Regions from separate parts of the Rhizobium sp. PP-CC-3G-465 genome, predicted to be linked through region 3. Evidence: predicted binding sites of a transcription regulator. Region 3 holds the regulator's gene; each other region holds the start of a gene.
The links. The regulator PhoB, encoded in region 3, activates phosphate uptake and scavenging genes when phosphate is short. The targets are predictions, from matches to a motif close to TGTCATNNANCTGTCAT.
Positions count from the first base shown of each region.

Region 1: a site for PhoB is predicted at 1,458-1,474, ahead of C8J33_RS15080 (DUF2794 domain-containing protein). Genes of this name have one in related genera too.
Region 2: a site for PhoB is predicted at 1,412-1,428, ahead of C8J33_RS15675 (NAD-glutamate dehydrogenase). Genes of this name have one in related genera too.
Region 4: a site for PhoB is predicted at 1,409-1,425, ahead of C8J33_RS15590 (DUF1045 domain-containing protein). Genes of this name have one in related genera too.

Region 1 is NZ_SLYH01000003.1:175,670-179,167, reverse strand. It holds gene C8J33_RS15090 (Bax inhibitor-1/YccA family protein) at 1-303, shown strand, start outside; gene C8J33_RS15085 (GNAT family N-acetyltransferase) at 442-999, shown strand; gene C8J33_RS15080 (DUF2794 domain-containing protein) at 1,042-1,437, opposite strand; gene C8J33_RS15075 (DUF1223 domain-containing protein) at 1,868-2,677, opposite strand; gene acnA (aconitate hydratase AcnA) at 2,872-3,498, opposite strand, start outside.
Region 2 is NZ_SLYH01000003.1:319,002-322,499, reverse strand. It holds gene C8J33_RS15675 (NAD-glutamate dehydrogenase) at 1-1,404, opposite strand, end outside; gene pdxY (pyridoxal kinase PdxY) at 1,644-2,519, shown strand; gene C8J33_RS15665 (carbonic anhydrase) at 2,643-3,284, shown strand; gene C8J33_RS15660 (lytic murein transglycosylase) at 3,415-3,498, opposite strand, start outside.
Region 3 is NZ_SLYH01000001.1:2,137,212-2,140,709, reverse strand. It holds gene pstB (phosphate ABC transporter ATP-binding protein PstB) at 1-476, shown strand, start outside; gene phoU (phosphate signaling complex protein PhoU) at 532-1,242, shown strand; gene phoB (phosphate regulon transcriptional regulator PhoB) at 1,432-2,115, shown strand; gene C8J33_RS10085 (GcrA family cell cycle regulator) at 2,273-2,845, opposite strand; gene C8J33_RS10080 (aspartate aminotransferase family protein) at 3,283-3,498, shown strand, end outside.
Region 4 is NZ_SLYH01000003.1:292,752-296,249, forward strand. It holds gene fba (class II fructose-bisphosphate aldolase) at 1-599, shown strand, start outside; gene C8J33_RS15585 (gluconokinase) at 701-1,195, shown strand; gene C8J33_RS15590 (DUF1045 domain-containing protein) at 1,576-2,283, shown strand; gene C8J33_RS15595 (alpha-D-ribose 1-methylphosphonate 5-triphosphate diphosphatase) at 2,284-3,426, shown strand; gene phnN (phosphonate metabolism protein/1,5-bisphosphokinase (PRPP-forming) PhnN) at 3,423-3,498, shown strand, end outside.

The DNA of each region.
Region 1 (3,498 bases), on a different contig from region 3:
ACGAAGCGCAGCCTGTCGGCCATGGGCTCGTTCCTGGTCATGGGCCTGTTCGGCCTGATCATCGCCTCGATCGTCAACATCTTCTTTGCGTCGTCGGCTCTGCAGTTCGCGATCTCGGTTATCGGCGTGCTGATCTTCGCAGGCCTCACCGCCTACGATACGCAGCGCATCAAGGAAATGTACTTCGAAGGCGATGGGTTTGAGGCTGCTGGGCGTAAGGCGATCATGGGTGCGCTGACGCTCTATCTCGACTTCGTCAACCTGTTCCTCTTCATGCTGCGCTTCCTCGGAAACCGCAACTAAGCACAAGACAGGTCTCCACCTGATCATTGGGAAAGGCGGCTTCGGCCGCCTTTTTTCGTGCGCAGGCGCTACCGTCTTGATCGGGCTGGGGGAATGTGGAAGGAACTTGCGGACACCGATGTCTTTTGAGATTCTGCCATGTCCTTCACTTTGCGCGATGCCTCCCTTGCCGATATTCCTGCCATTACGGACATCTACAGCGAGTCCGTTCGCAACGGCGTCGCGACCTACGAGATCGCCGTACCCGACCAGGCGGAAATGACGACGCGCTTCTCCACGATCACCGGCAACAACTATCCCTATATCGTCGCAGAAGACGCGGACGGGGTCGTGATCGGTTATGCCTATGCCTCGGCTTTCCGCACGCGCAGCGCCTATCGGTTTCTCGTCGAGGATTCGATCTATCTCGCGCCGGAGGCCCGGGGACGCGGTGTCGGCAAGGCGCTTCTGACGGAACTGATCGCGCGCTGCACGGATCTCGGCTTCCGCCAGATGGTGGCCGTCATCGGCGGTGCGCATCCCGCGTCGATCGCCGTCCACCGGTCCACCGGGTTTGTCGATTGCGGCACGGTGAAGGGGAGTGGGCTGAAGTTCGGCCGCTGGCTCGATACCACGTTCATGCAGTTGGCGCTCGGCGAAGGCCTCGACTCGGTGCCGGCCGATGGCGTCTATCCGGATACGCTCTACGGGGCCTGATCCCGCTTTCCGCAGAGGCCCTCAAGGCCACCGCCCGCAAGCTCAGCTCTTCACGACCTTCAGCAGCTTGTCGAAAATTTTCAGAACTTGCTGCAGCTCGTGCCCGCGCTTCAGGATCATGCCGTGGGTGTTGACCACGGCATAGGCGCCCTGCTTGGCGGCAAGCTTCGGCACCTTCTCCACACGGTAGAGCGGCTGTTCGCCCGAGCGCTTGAAGACGGAGAAGACCGCCTTGTCGCGCATATGGTCGAGCGCATAGTCGCGCCACTCGCCTTCTCCCACCATACGGCCATAGACCCACAGGATCTGGTCGAGTTCTCGGCGATGGAACGTCACGGGAAGAGGATCTTTGGCATGTCGATAGTCGCTGAGATCGACGACCACGCTTTCAGATGCCTTGAGGGTTTGGCGACCTTGCAAATCCGTCTGATCGGTCATGCACATTCCGGCCTTTTGTTATGACAGGACGGTAACAGTGTGCCTGAGTACGGCTGAAAATCAAGCTTGAATGGCATGCGCGCAAGGGCGGATGGGTATTGCTGTAGCGACGGCTTTTTTTGCACCGCCGCATTGCGGTCAAACCGGTGCCTGATTTCGGCGGTTAACTCTGCCCCGTCGCCGCTGCTTCGATTTTCCGAAGTGCCGCGCGCCGCCCGGCCGGTCGATCAGCGTCTCTTGTGTCGCCGGCTTGGGATCTCCGTGCCTCTCGTCCTGTCCGACCTCCGGTCACGCGAGAGCATGGATGGTCATACCGGGATCGGCCTCAGGCCGGTGCCACCCTGACCGCCCGGTCCGGTGATATCGAAACCCTCAGCCCCCAGCCCTCGATATGCCGGACCGGGCAATTCTCTGGCGTCTCGCGGCACGTCTACTGCGCTGCCATCAGCGTTGCCGCCCCGACGATGGCGCCGGGGGTTTCCGCGTCCTTCATCTGCTGCAGCAGGATCGCGCAGCCGCTGTCCTTTTCCTGGTCGAGCACAGAGGCGGGCAGCACGAAGCGGGCGGACTTTCCGTCCCACATGCCGATCGTCTGAATGTCGCGCACGGCGTGCCAGTAGGACATCTTCTTGCCGCTGTTTTCGCCCTTTTCCACGTCCACCACCTTCTGACGGTTGAAGTAGACGATGACGACATTGGCCTTGCCGTTACCTTCTCCGATGGTGATGTCGATCTCGTCGTCCTTGCGCTCCGCCGAAATCGGCACCTTCATGCCCGCGTCCGCACCACTGAGCGCGATCAGACGTCCCTTGATGCCCGAGAGATTGGCGCCGTTCACCTGATCGCGGCCGTTCAACACGGCCTGAGGCGTGTAGACGCCGTTGCGGCCGAACATCTTGGCATAGGCATACTGGCGTGCGGTGTTCTCCTTCGAGGCGAGCGTGTCTGCCCAGCCAAGGTAATTCCAGTAATCGACGTGATAGGAGAGGGCGACGATGGAGCCGTCGTCGATCAGGTGCTTCAGCGCAGCGTCGGCGGGAGGGCAGGAGGCGCAGCCCTGGCTCGTGAACAGTTCCACGACGCCCTTCGGCTGCGTCACTTCCAGCCCGCTGTCCGCTGTCTTCACCTGCGTCGTCTGCGGCACTGCTTCCCGTGTCGCTTCCTCAGCTGCGGCCGGAAGGGCTGCCAGCAGGAAGAGACTGCCGATCAGGCTCAGGCGAGAGGTCTTGGAGGCGGGCATGCAGGGTCCACTTCGGGCAGATTCCAATTCGGGCAGGATTGCGGCAGCCGGAAACCGCTCTTTCATACGCCGCAGCGTCCTCAACACAAAGTCACGTTGGAGTGAAATTTCGGCGAAGGCGGCAGAGGTACCGTCGGACATGCAGAAGGCCGGAACGGGGTTCCGGCCTTCGCGTTTTTTCAGGTCATGGCGCCTTAGGCTGCGAGGTCGCGCAGAACCGTCTGCAGAATGCCGCCATTGTTCATGTAGGTGACCTCATCCAGCGTATCGATGCGGCAGATCAGCGGGACCTCCTTCACCGTGCCATCGGCATAGGTGATGACGGCCGTGCGCTTTTCGCGCGGCTGGACGTTCGTCAGGCCCTCGATGGTGACGATCTCGTCGCCCTTGAGGTTCAGCGAAGCCCAGGTGGTGCCGGCCTCGAAGACGAAGGGCACGACGCCCATGCCGACGAGGTTGGACCGGTGGATACGCTCGAAGCTTTCCGCGACCACGGCCTTGACGCCTAGCAGGTTGGTGCCCTTGGCCGCCCAGTCGCGCGACGAGCCGTTGCCGTATTCGCCACCGGCGAAGATGACGAGCGGAACGCCCTCTTCCTTGTACTGCATGGCCGCGTCGTAGATCGACATCTCTTCCTTCGACGGATAGTGGAAGGTGTAGCCGCCTTCCTTGCCGTTCGGGCCGAGCATGTGGTTGCGGATGCGGATGTTGGCGAAGGTGCCGCGCATCATCACTTCATGGTTACCGCGACGCGTGCCGTACTGGTTGAAGTCGGCAACGCCGACGCCGTGGCCCGTGAGGTAGGCACCGGCAGGCGATGC
Region 2 (3,498 bases), on a different contig from region 3:
CGTCGTGCCGCCGGAACGGCCGATGATGAAGTGGACGCGGGCGAGCCCGCCGGCCGGAAAGGCCGGGTAATAGGCGGAAACCCGGCCCTCGTAGACATCCTTGAAAACATCGCCGATACGCTCGCGCACGCGGGAATCATATTGTTCGCGCGGCACGTAGACGATGATCGAGACGAAGCGATCGAAGCGGTCGATGCGCGGCAGGACGCGTACGCGCGGGCGATCGGCGAGCTCGTTGATCTGCTCGCAGAACACCTGCAGCTCTTCGACATCGATCTGAAACAGGTCGTCGCGCGGGTAGGATTCCAGCGTGTTAATCAGCATCTTGCCGGAGTGGCTGTGCGGATCGAAGCCGAAATGCTCGATGACGCGGCGCACCTTCAGCCGCAGCAGTGGAATGTCGGAGGCCGAGCGCGTATAGGCCGTCGAGGTGAAGAGGCCGACGACGCGCAGTTCGCCGATCACGTTGCCCTTTGCGTCGAAGCGCTTGATGCCGATGTAATCCATATAGGCGCGGCGGTGGACGAGGGCCTTGGTGTTCGCCTTGGTAACGATCAGGAAATCCGGACCCTGCAGGAAGGCGAGGATTTCCGGCGTGGTGACGACGGCGTCGTGTCCCTGGCGCAGCACGCGCACGTTCGGATCGGAAAGGATGCCGAGGCCGTGGCCGGTGCCGCGGTCGAGCGTCGCTTTCTGCCCATCGCCGGAATAGCTGTATTCGCGCATGCCGAGGAAGGTGAAGTTGTCGTCGCGCAGCCATTTCAGGAAAGCGAGCGCCTCCTTGCGGTCGGCGTCGCGGTCGCTTGCCGTCTGCCCTTCCAGTTCGCCCATGGCTTCGCCGAGAAGCGTCTTCATCGGTTCCCAGTCGCCCACGGCCTGATGCACTTGCGCAAGCACGGTCTCGATCGCTCCCACCAGTGCCGTCGCCTCCTCGGCCACGAGGTGGCTGAGGTGGATCTGGATATGGCTGACGCGATCCGTCGGATCGCTCTCCTCCTCGGGATCGAACAGCACGGGCGCGGCGCCCTTGGACACCACCAGGATCGGGTGGACGGCGAGCGAGAGATCACGGTGCCGGCTCGTGACCTCACCCATGATGGAATCATAGAGGAAGGGCATGTTGCGGTCGGTGACGCAGAGAACGGAGACTGGCGCGCCGCCGGGCTTCACGCTTTCCAGATCCGTAACGGTGACGCGGGATGTGTTTCTCTTGCGGGCGGTCACTTCCTTATAGGCGTGCGCAGCGGCGGCGGCGAGCATGCCGGCATCATAGGCGGCGATATCGTCAGGGCTCGCACGTCCGAAAAGGATGGCCGGCGACAGGAAGGGCTGGCCGAGGCGTTCTGCCGCCTGCTCGATCTCGCCGATCAAGCGGGTTTTCTTCGGATGATGTCGCGTGCCCATGGTGTTTCGTCCTCCAGCCGTTATTTTTACGTGAACCTAGCAGAACAATTCGCATTTGCGACCGCTAAGCCTGCCTGTTTCTTCCAAAGCACGGCCGTGGTCTCCGCAGACGATGGGTAGAGCAGAGCGGATACGTGATCTCGTCCTCTCGAGGCACCTGCTCCTCTTCCCATGCGCAGTTGACAGCGGCATGACCGTCAGGCGATCTGGCGGGAGAACCCGAGAGAGAGACCTGCTGCATGTCCGAGACCGCTGCCGGTGCCGTTATCGTCATTTCCAGCCACGTCATGCGCGGCTCCGTCGGCAATAGGGCCGCCGTCTTTGCGCTGGAGACGCTGGGTTTTACCGTGTGGGCCGTGCCGACGGTCATCATGCCCTGGCATCCCGGCCATGGACGCTCGACGCGGATGGCGATCGACCCGGATACGTTCGATGCGATGCTGGGCGAGCTTGCCGCGTCCCCCTGGGTGGGCGAGGTTCGGGCCGTGTTGTCTGGCTATCTTGGCAATGCGCAGCAGGTCGAGGCGGTGGCACGGCTGGTCGAGACGCTGAAGGCGCGCAATCCTCACCTCATCTATGCCTGCGATCCCGTGATCGGCGACCGGGGCGATCTCTATGTGCCGGAACCGGTGGCCTCGGGCATCCGGGACAGGCTGCTGCCTTTGGCGGGGCTCGCCACGCCGAACCGGTTCGAACTGTCCTGGCTCTCGAATGCGGCGCTCGACAGCAATGCGGCCATTCTGGATGCCGCCCTGGCGCTCGGGCCATCGCGCATGCTGGTAACGTCGGCGATCGCCATGATGAACGGCAGCACGGGCAATCTCTACCTCTCCGGACATCATGCGCTGCTGGCCGAGCACCGGCTGGTGGACAATCCGCCGAACGGGACGGGCGACCTGATGGCCGCGCTGTTTCTGGGACGGCTGCTGGAGGGGCAGAGCGAGGAGAAGGCGCTGCAGCTTGCCACCGCCAGCGTGTTCGAGATGGTGGCCCGCTCGGCACGGCGCGGCGCGGACGAGCTGACGCTGCAGCAGGACGCGCATTGCCTGACAGGGCCGATGTCGCTGGTGCAGATGCGGCATCTGATGCATCCGTCGCAGACGCGCAAGCGCTGATACGGGGATTTGCGGGCTGGCGTCGTGCCCGGCGCGCCGCAAATTAACCCAGCTGACCGCGTTACTCTTGCCTCATCGGGCATTCGGCGCTTAAACACGAGGCAGCAAAAAGGGCACAGGCACATGTATCATTTTCCCGAGCACCTGCTGGGCGGTTACCAGAAATTCATGAACGGCCGGTTCACCGAGCAGCAGGCTCGCTACAAGACGCTGGCGGACACCGGACAGCAGCCGAAGACGCTGATCGTTGCCTGTTGCGACTCTCGCGCCGCGCCGGAAACCATCTTCGACAGCGGACCGGGCGAACTCTTCGTGGTGCGCAACGTCGCCAACATGGTTCCGCCCTACGAGCCCGATGGACAGTATCATTCGACCTCGGCAGCGCTGGAATTCGCGGTCCAGTCGCTGCGTGTCAAGGATATCGTCGTCATGGGCCATGGCCGCTGCGGCGGTATCAAGGCGGTGCTCGATAGCAGCGCCGAGCCTCTGTCGCCCGGAGATTTCATCGGCAAATGGATGAACATGCTGAAGCCGGCGGCCGAACAGATCGCAGGCAATGACATGATGACGGCGGCGGAGCGGCAGCGGGCGATGGAGCACGTGTCGATCCGCAACTCCATCGTCAACCTGCGGACATTCCCCTGCGTTCAGATCCTCGAGCAGCGCGGCAAGCTGCAGCTGCATGGCGCCTGGTTCGATATTTCGACGGGGGAGCTGTGGGTGATGGATCCGAAGTCGGGTGATTTCTCCCGGCCTGGGACCTGATACACGCCAAATTATCGTTTCAAAAAAGGCTGCACGGGTCAAACCGTTGCAGCCTTTCTTGACAATGAACATGAAAAAGCCCCGGAACGCATCCGCGCCGGGGCTTTTTTAATATCAAAATCCGAAAGGATCAGCCGTCGATGTCGGCTGCGATCTGGGCGATGGCCTGCTGGTAGACGCTGGCCGCGTTCCAGCCCTGGATGGCGCCGAAATT
Region 3 (3,498 bases):
ACCCGTTTCCGAAGTCCATCTACGAAAACGTGACCTATGGCCCGAAGATCCACGGTCTCGCCCGCACCAAGGCCGAACTCGACGCCATCGTCGAGCAGAGCCTGCAGAAGGCTGGTCTGTGGAACGAGGTCAAGGACCGTCTGCACGAGTCCGGCACCGGCCTTTCCGGCGGCCAGCAGCAGCGTCTCTGCATCGCGCGCGCCGTTGCCGTCAGCCCCGAGGTCATCCTCATGGACGAGCCCTGTTCGGCGCTCGACCCGATCGCCACCGCAAAGGTCGAGGAGCTGATCCACGAGCTGCGCGCCAACTACACGATCGTGATCGTCACGCACTCCATGCAGCAGGCAGCCCGCGTCTCGCAGCGCACCGCCATGTTCCACCTCGGCAATCTCGTCGAGGAGAACGACACCGACAAGATGTTCACCAATCCGGATGACCAGCGCACCCAGGATTACATCATGGGCCGCTTCGGCTGATCGGTTGCCCGACCGACAGCTTTGCGCCCGTGACCGAACTCCAAGGACAGGATCCATGGCAACCCATATCGCATCCGTCTATGACGAAGACCTGAAGTACCTGAGCCGCCGTATCTCCGAGATGGGTGGCCTTGCCGAGCAGATGGTGGCCGAATCCGTTCGCGCCCTCGTCAATGCCGATCTGGGCCTTGCCCAGAAGGTCATCTCCGACGACGTCGTGCTCGACGACGCCGAGCGCCAGATCGGCGAGAAGGCGATCGTGACGATCGCCAAGCGCCAGCCGATGGCGGCCGACCTGCGCGAAATCATGGGGTCGATCCGCATCGCGGCCGATCTCGAGCGCGTGGGCGACCTTGGCAAGAACACGGCCAAGCGCGTCATCGCCGTCTCCAGCGCCAGCCTGCCGCGGCAGCTGTCCCGCGGGATCGAGCATCTCGCCGAACTGACGCTCATGCAGCTGAAGGAAGTGCTGGATGTCTACGCATCCCGTTCGGCCGAGAAGGCGAAGGCCATCCGCGAGCGCGACGGCGAGATCGACGCGATCTACACCTCGCTGTTCCGCGAGCTTCTGACCTACATGATGGAAGATCCGCGCAACATCACACCCTGCACACATCTTCTGTTCTGCGCCAAGAACATCGAGCGCATCGGCGACCATGCGACCAACATCGCCGAGACGATCTACTACATGACGACCGGTGCGCAGCCGCTGGGCGAACGTCCGAAAGACGACTCGTCGAACACCGTCGGCGCACTCGCCACCTGAGCGAGGGGCGCGGGAGCCGAAATGCTCCTGCGCCATCGCCTCCGGTCTTGAGGCCGGCGGACGTTCGGCTGAAGGTATGCAGCCATCCGGTGGCCTCTGCGCCACGCATGAAAACTGTCAACGATGATCGCCACCCTCGGGTTCTGGCGAAAGCCTTGTCACGCGACAAGGGCACTACGGAGTCCAGAAATGCAGCCGAAAATTGCCGTTGTCGAAGATGAAGAAGCGCTGAGCGTCCTCCTGCGTTACAATCTCGAGGCCGAAGGCTTCGATGTCGACACCATCAACCGGGGCGACGAGGCGGAGGTGCGGCTGCAGGAGCGGCTGCCCGATCTTCTGATCCTCGACTGGATGCTGCCCGGCGTTTCCGGCATCGAGCTTTGCCGGCGCCTGCGCCAGCGCAGCGAAACGGAACGCCTGCCGATCATCATGCTGACGGCGCGGGGCGAGGAGAGCGAGCGGGTCCGCGGACTTGCCACCGGCGCCGACGATTATGTCGTCAAGCCGTTCTCGACGCCCGAGCTGATTGCGCGCGTGAAAGCCATGCTGCGCCGTGCGCGTCCCGAAGTCCTGTCCTCGCTTCTGAAATGCGGCGATATCGAGCTGGACCGCGAAACGCACCGCGTTCACCGCAAGACCCGCGAAGTCCGCCTCGGGCCGACGGAGTTTCGCCTGCTCGAATTCTTCATGGCCTCGCCCGGTCGCGTCTTCTCCCGCTCGCAGCTTCTCGACGGCGTCTGGGGACATGACATATATGTGGACGAGCGCACCGTCGACGTCCATGTCGGCCGCCTGCGCAAGGCGCTCAACTTCTCCAATATGCAGGACGTCATCCGCACGGTGCGGGGCGCAGGCTACTCGCTGGAAAGCTGAAGACGTTACGCTTCAATCCCGAAGCGTAACGTCTTCGAAGGCTGCATGGCTGTCGATTGCCTGGGCCCGGTGCAGACAAGATCCTCCATCATACATAACGCAAAAGGCCTTCTTCGCGGGACGAAGAAGGCCTTTTCGTTTGTGGTCTGCCAGGCGCTTATCGCGCGCGGCGACGCTCGGCCGAGGGCTGGTAGGCCAGCTTGGCGTGGAAGGTGCAGTAGGGTGAGCTATCCGGAGAGTCGTTGCCGCAGAAGTGGAATTCCTCCTTCATCGGATCGCCGATCGGCCACTTGCAGGTGCGGTCGGTGAGCTGCGTCAGCACGAGCTTGCGCGACATCGGCACGACGACATTGCTGCCCGTTGCGCCGCTTGTCCCGCTGCCGGTCACCGTCAGTGCGGTTTCCGGTGCGAAGGCGCTTTCGGAATCCTCGATCACGTTCATCGTGCTGACCGGGCGCGCCATGGGGCGCAGCGGTGCTGCGCGCGGAGCGGCGTTGGCGACGACGGCTTCCGGGGCTGCCGGGCGTGCGGCGACGACGGGACGCTTCGGGCGGTTTGCGCTCGGGGCGGCACCGCCGGCCTTGGCACGACCGGGAAGCGACAGGCGATGAACCTTGCCGATGACGGCATTACGGCTGACGCCGCCGAGCTGCGCCGCGATCTGGCTCGCGCTCAACCCCTCGGCCCAGAGCTTCTTCAGTCTCTCAACCCGCTCGTCAGTCCAATTCATGGTCGTCTCCGTTCCAGGCCGTTCCTGAAGGACGAATCCCTCACCGCGCCCCGGATGGCTCCGAAGCTGCAACGCCTTGACTCTTTTGGTGACTAGGTCCGCCGCATGCGTCTAGCAATTATTTGCTAACCTAGAGACGGGGTGACTCCCTGACAAGAGTCCGGGGAATCGACCCGAATCGATTTTTGGGTTTTCCCCAACTTGCTGTCACCGCGTGATATATTTGCAAGGCCTTTTCTCCAGAAAGCATCGCGCCTGAAAAACGCGCGACAAGGCTGTAATTCCGGGACTTTTGTTGACAGCGGCACCTGAAATACCGATAGTGCGCTCGCCGCCGTAAGGGCGGTATTTTTAATTTCGGGCCGGCACTGCCGGTCTCTGCAAAACAGATCGAACCTTCCCGCAGCCCGCGCGGACAGGACGAGGAGATTGGCACGATGGCCGAGGCAACCCCGCTTTACGAGACCTACATGCGCGCGCCGCTGCGCTTCGAGCGCGGCGAGGGTGTCTGGCTGGTGGCGGAAGATGGCTCGCGCTATCTCGATTTCGCCGCCGGCGTCGCGGTCAATTCGCTTGGCCACGCCCATCCGCATCTGGTGGCGGCGCTGAAGGATCAGGCCGAAAAGGTCTGGCATCTGTCGAACCTCTACGAA
Region 4 (3,498 bases), on a different contig from region 3:
AAACCGGCGCCGGCGAGAAGGAAGACGGGCACGGCTTCGAAGGCAGGCTGACGCGCGAGGAACTGCTGACCGACCCGGAACAGGCGCTCGACTTCGTGAGCAAGACCGGCGTCGATGCGCTGGCCGTCGCCATCGGTACCAGCCATGGCGCCTACAAGTTCACCCGCGCGCCGGACGGCGACATCCTGTCGATCGATACCATCGAAAGAATCCACAAGGCCCTGCCCAACACCCACCTCGTCATGCACGGCTCCTCCACGGTGCCGCAGGACCTGCAGGACCTCTTCACCGCCTATGGCGGCGAGATGACCCAGACCTGGGGCGTGCCCGTATCGGAAATCCAGCGCGGCATTCCCTTCGGCGTGCGCAAGGTCAATATCGATACCGACCTGCGTTTGGCGATGACCGGGACGATCCGCAAGTGCTTCAAGGAGAAGCCGGAGAATTTCGATCCGCGCAGCTACCTGAAGCCCGCGACGGCCCTGATGACCGATGTCTGCCTGGAGCGTTTCGAGGCCTTCCGAACCGCCGGCAAGGCATCGTCGATCCGCATCAAGCGCATGGCCGATATGGCCGCCACCTACGCGAAGATGGCCTGATCCACGTGCCGGACATCGATAGCATAAACGGGGGGCCTTCCGCCCCCCGCACCGCCCCGCAGGAGGGGACGGTCGTTCACCTGCCCGTACCCGTCGTGGTCATGGGCGTCAGTGGCTGCGGCAAAAGCTCCGTCGGCGAGGCCATCGCCGGGGCTTTTGCGACCGACTTCATCGAGGGCGACGCCCTGCACCCGCCCGAAAACATCGCCAAGATGTCGGCGGGCACGCCGCTGACCGACGAGGACCGCTGGCCGTGGCTCGACACCGTTGGCCAGGCCCTGCATCAGGGATCCGACGCAGGTCACGCGGTCGTGGTGTCCTGCTCTGCGCTGAAGAGGGTCTATCGCGACCATCTGCGCAAAGCGGCGGGCGGCAGGCTCGCCTTCGTCTACCTCACGGGCACCCGGGCCGTCCTCGAATCCCGCATGGGCCATCGCACCGGCCATTTCATGCCCACCTCGCTGCTCGACAGCCAGTTCAGGACGCTGGAGGCCCCGACGGGCGAAGACCTCGTCGTCACCGTCGACATCGACCGGCCGCTCGACGCTGTCATTGCCGCCGCCCTGGAAGGCCTCGCCGATCTGCGGACCGCGTGAGAGCCTTCTTGCGGGATCTCCTTCGTCTCCGGCACCTGATCTGCGTCATTTTTGACGCAGCCCAACCCGGCCTGTCCTGAAGCGCACGCACCCCGTGACTCCGGCGGCAAAAGCGCTTTAAGGACATTCGGTAAGGCGGCACCTGTGATTCTCCGCCGCTCACAGGAACGGGAAATGCAGCCGAAAGACATGTGAGGCGGCAACCACAGGCGATGTCATGACGTCGTCACATGAGAATGACACGCGTGCCGCAAACGACGGCAAAGACCACATCCGCTTCGACACGCGTCTCCCGGTGCTCGGACGATGTGGAACAGGAACGACCGCCAAGGCTTTGCCGAATGCGCAAAGACCGGAAGCAGGCCATGATCGAGGATGCGATGCGCTACGCCCTTTATTTCACCCCACCGAAAGACGATGCCCTGACGCTGGCCGCCGCGGCCTGGCTGTCGCGGGACGCCTTTCTCGATGGCCGGGTGCCGACACCTGAGGTTCCCGGTTTTACGACGGAAGAGCTGGGCACGCTGACGGCCGAGCCCCGGCGCTACGGCTTCCACGCCACGCTGAAGGCACCCTTCGAGCTTGCGCCCGACCGCACGGAAACCGAGCTGCTGGCAGCTCTCGACGAATTCTCCGCCGAAAGCGAACCCTTCGAGATCCCGTCCCTCACGCTCGGCCAGCTTGGCCCCTTCTTCGCGCTCGTTCCCGGCGCCCCCTCGGATGCGCTCTCACGCTTTGCCGCCGAGACCGTGCGCCGGTTCGAGCCCTTTCGTGCGGCCCTGTCGGCGGAAGACATTGCCCGGCGAAATCCGGAAATGCTGCCCACGGCACAGCGAGAGAACCTGGAAAACTGGGGTTACCCCTATGTTTTCGACGAATTCCGCTTTCACATGACGCTGACCGGCACGGTTCCCGAGGAGCGGCGCCCGGCCGTGCGGGCAGCGCTCGAAGAGGCGTTCGCCGGCTTCCTGGAAAAGCCACTGCCCGTGACCGCACTCGCGCTCTTCATCGAGCCGAAGCGCGGCAGCCCCTTTACCGTCCACTCGCTGATGCCATTGGGCGATGCCGCGACCGAAGGAGACAGATGAATGGCCCTTGAGCAGATCTTCACCAATGCCAGCATTGTCCTGCCGGATGAAATCGTAAAAGGCTCCGTCCTCGTACGCGACGGAGAGATTGCCGATATCTCGACCGGCGCGCTTCACAGCGGCGAGGACTTCGAGGGCGATTACCTCATTCCGGGCCTCGTGGAGCTGCACACCGACCATCTGGAAACGCATTATTCCCCACGCCCCGGCCTGCGCTGGATGAAGATGGCGGCGATTCAGGCGCATGACGCGCAGATCGTCACCTCCGGCATCACCACGGTCTTCGATTGTCTGCGCATGGGCTCTGCGGAGGGCGACGACGGCTTTGCCACGGGCGAAATGCGCGCCATGGCCGATGCGCTGGCCGAGGCCGAGCGGGAGAACCGCCTGCGTGCCGACCACCGCATTCATCTGCGCTGCGAGGTCTCGACCGACAACGTGCTCGACCAGTTCGACGCCTTCCGCGACGATCCGAAAGTCGGCCTCGTCTCGCTCATGGACCACGCGCCGGGCCAGCGCCAGTTCCAGACGATGGATCAGTACATTCTCTACTACAAGATCAAGCGCGGCCTCTCGGACGAGGCCTTCGCGATCTATGTCGAGAAGCAACTCGCGCTGTCGGAACGCAATTCCGCCCGCCATCGGATCGCGCTCTCCGACATCTGCGCTGCCCGCGGCATCCCGATCGCCAGCCATGACGATGCGACGGCGGCTCACGTGACGGAATCGATCGACCTCGGCGTCAAGCTGGCGGAATTCCCGACCAGCCTTGAAGCCGCCGATCTCTCCCACAAGGCTGGTCTCAGCGTTCTGATGGGCGCCCCGAACGTCGTGCGCGGCGGCTCGCACTCCGGCAACATCGCAGCCCGCGATCTCGCCGAGCGCGGCGTGCTCGACGTGCTCTCTTCCGACTACGTGCCCTTCAGCCTTATCCACGCCCCCTTCCTGCTCGCCGATGCGATCGAGGGCTTCGGCCTGGAAAGAGCGATCGCGCTCGTCAGCGACAATCCGGCCCGCACGGTCGGTCTCGACGACCGAGGACGGATTGCGGTCGGCCGCCGTGCCGACCTCGTGCGCGTCGAGCGGCCGAGCGGCGTGCCGATCGTCCGCTCCGTCTGGCGCAACGGGCGGCGTGTCGCATGACCCCGGATCACCCGACGGGCGGCACCGGTGCCATGATCGTCGTCGTCGGCCCCAGCGGCGCCGGCAAGGACA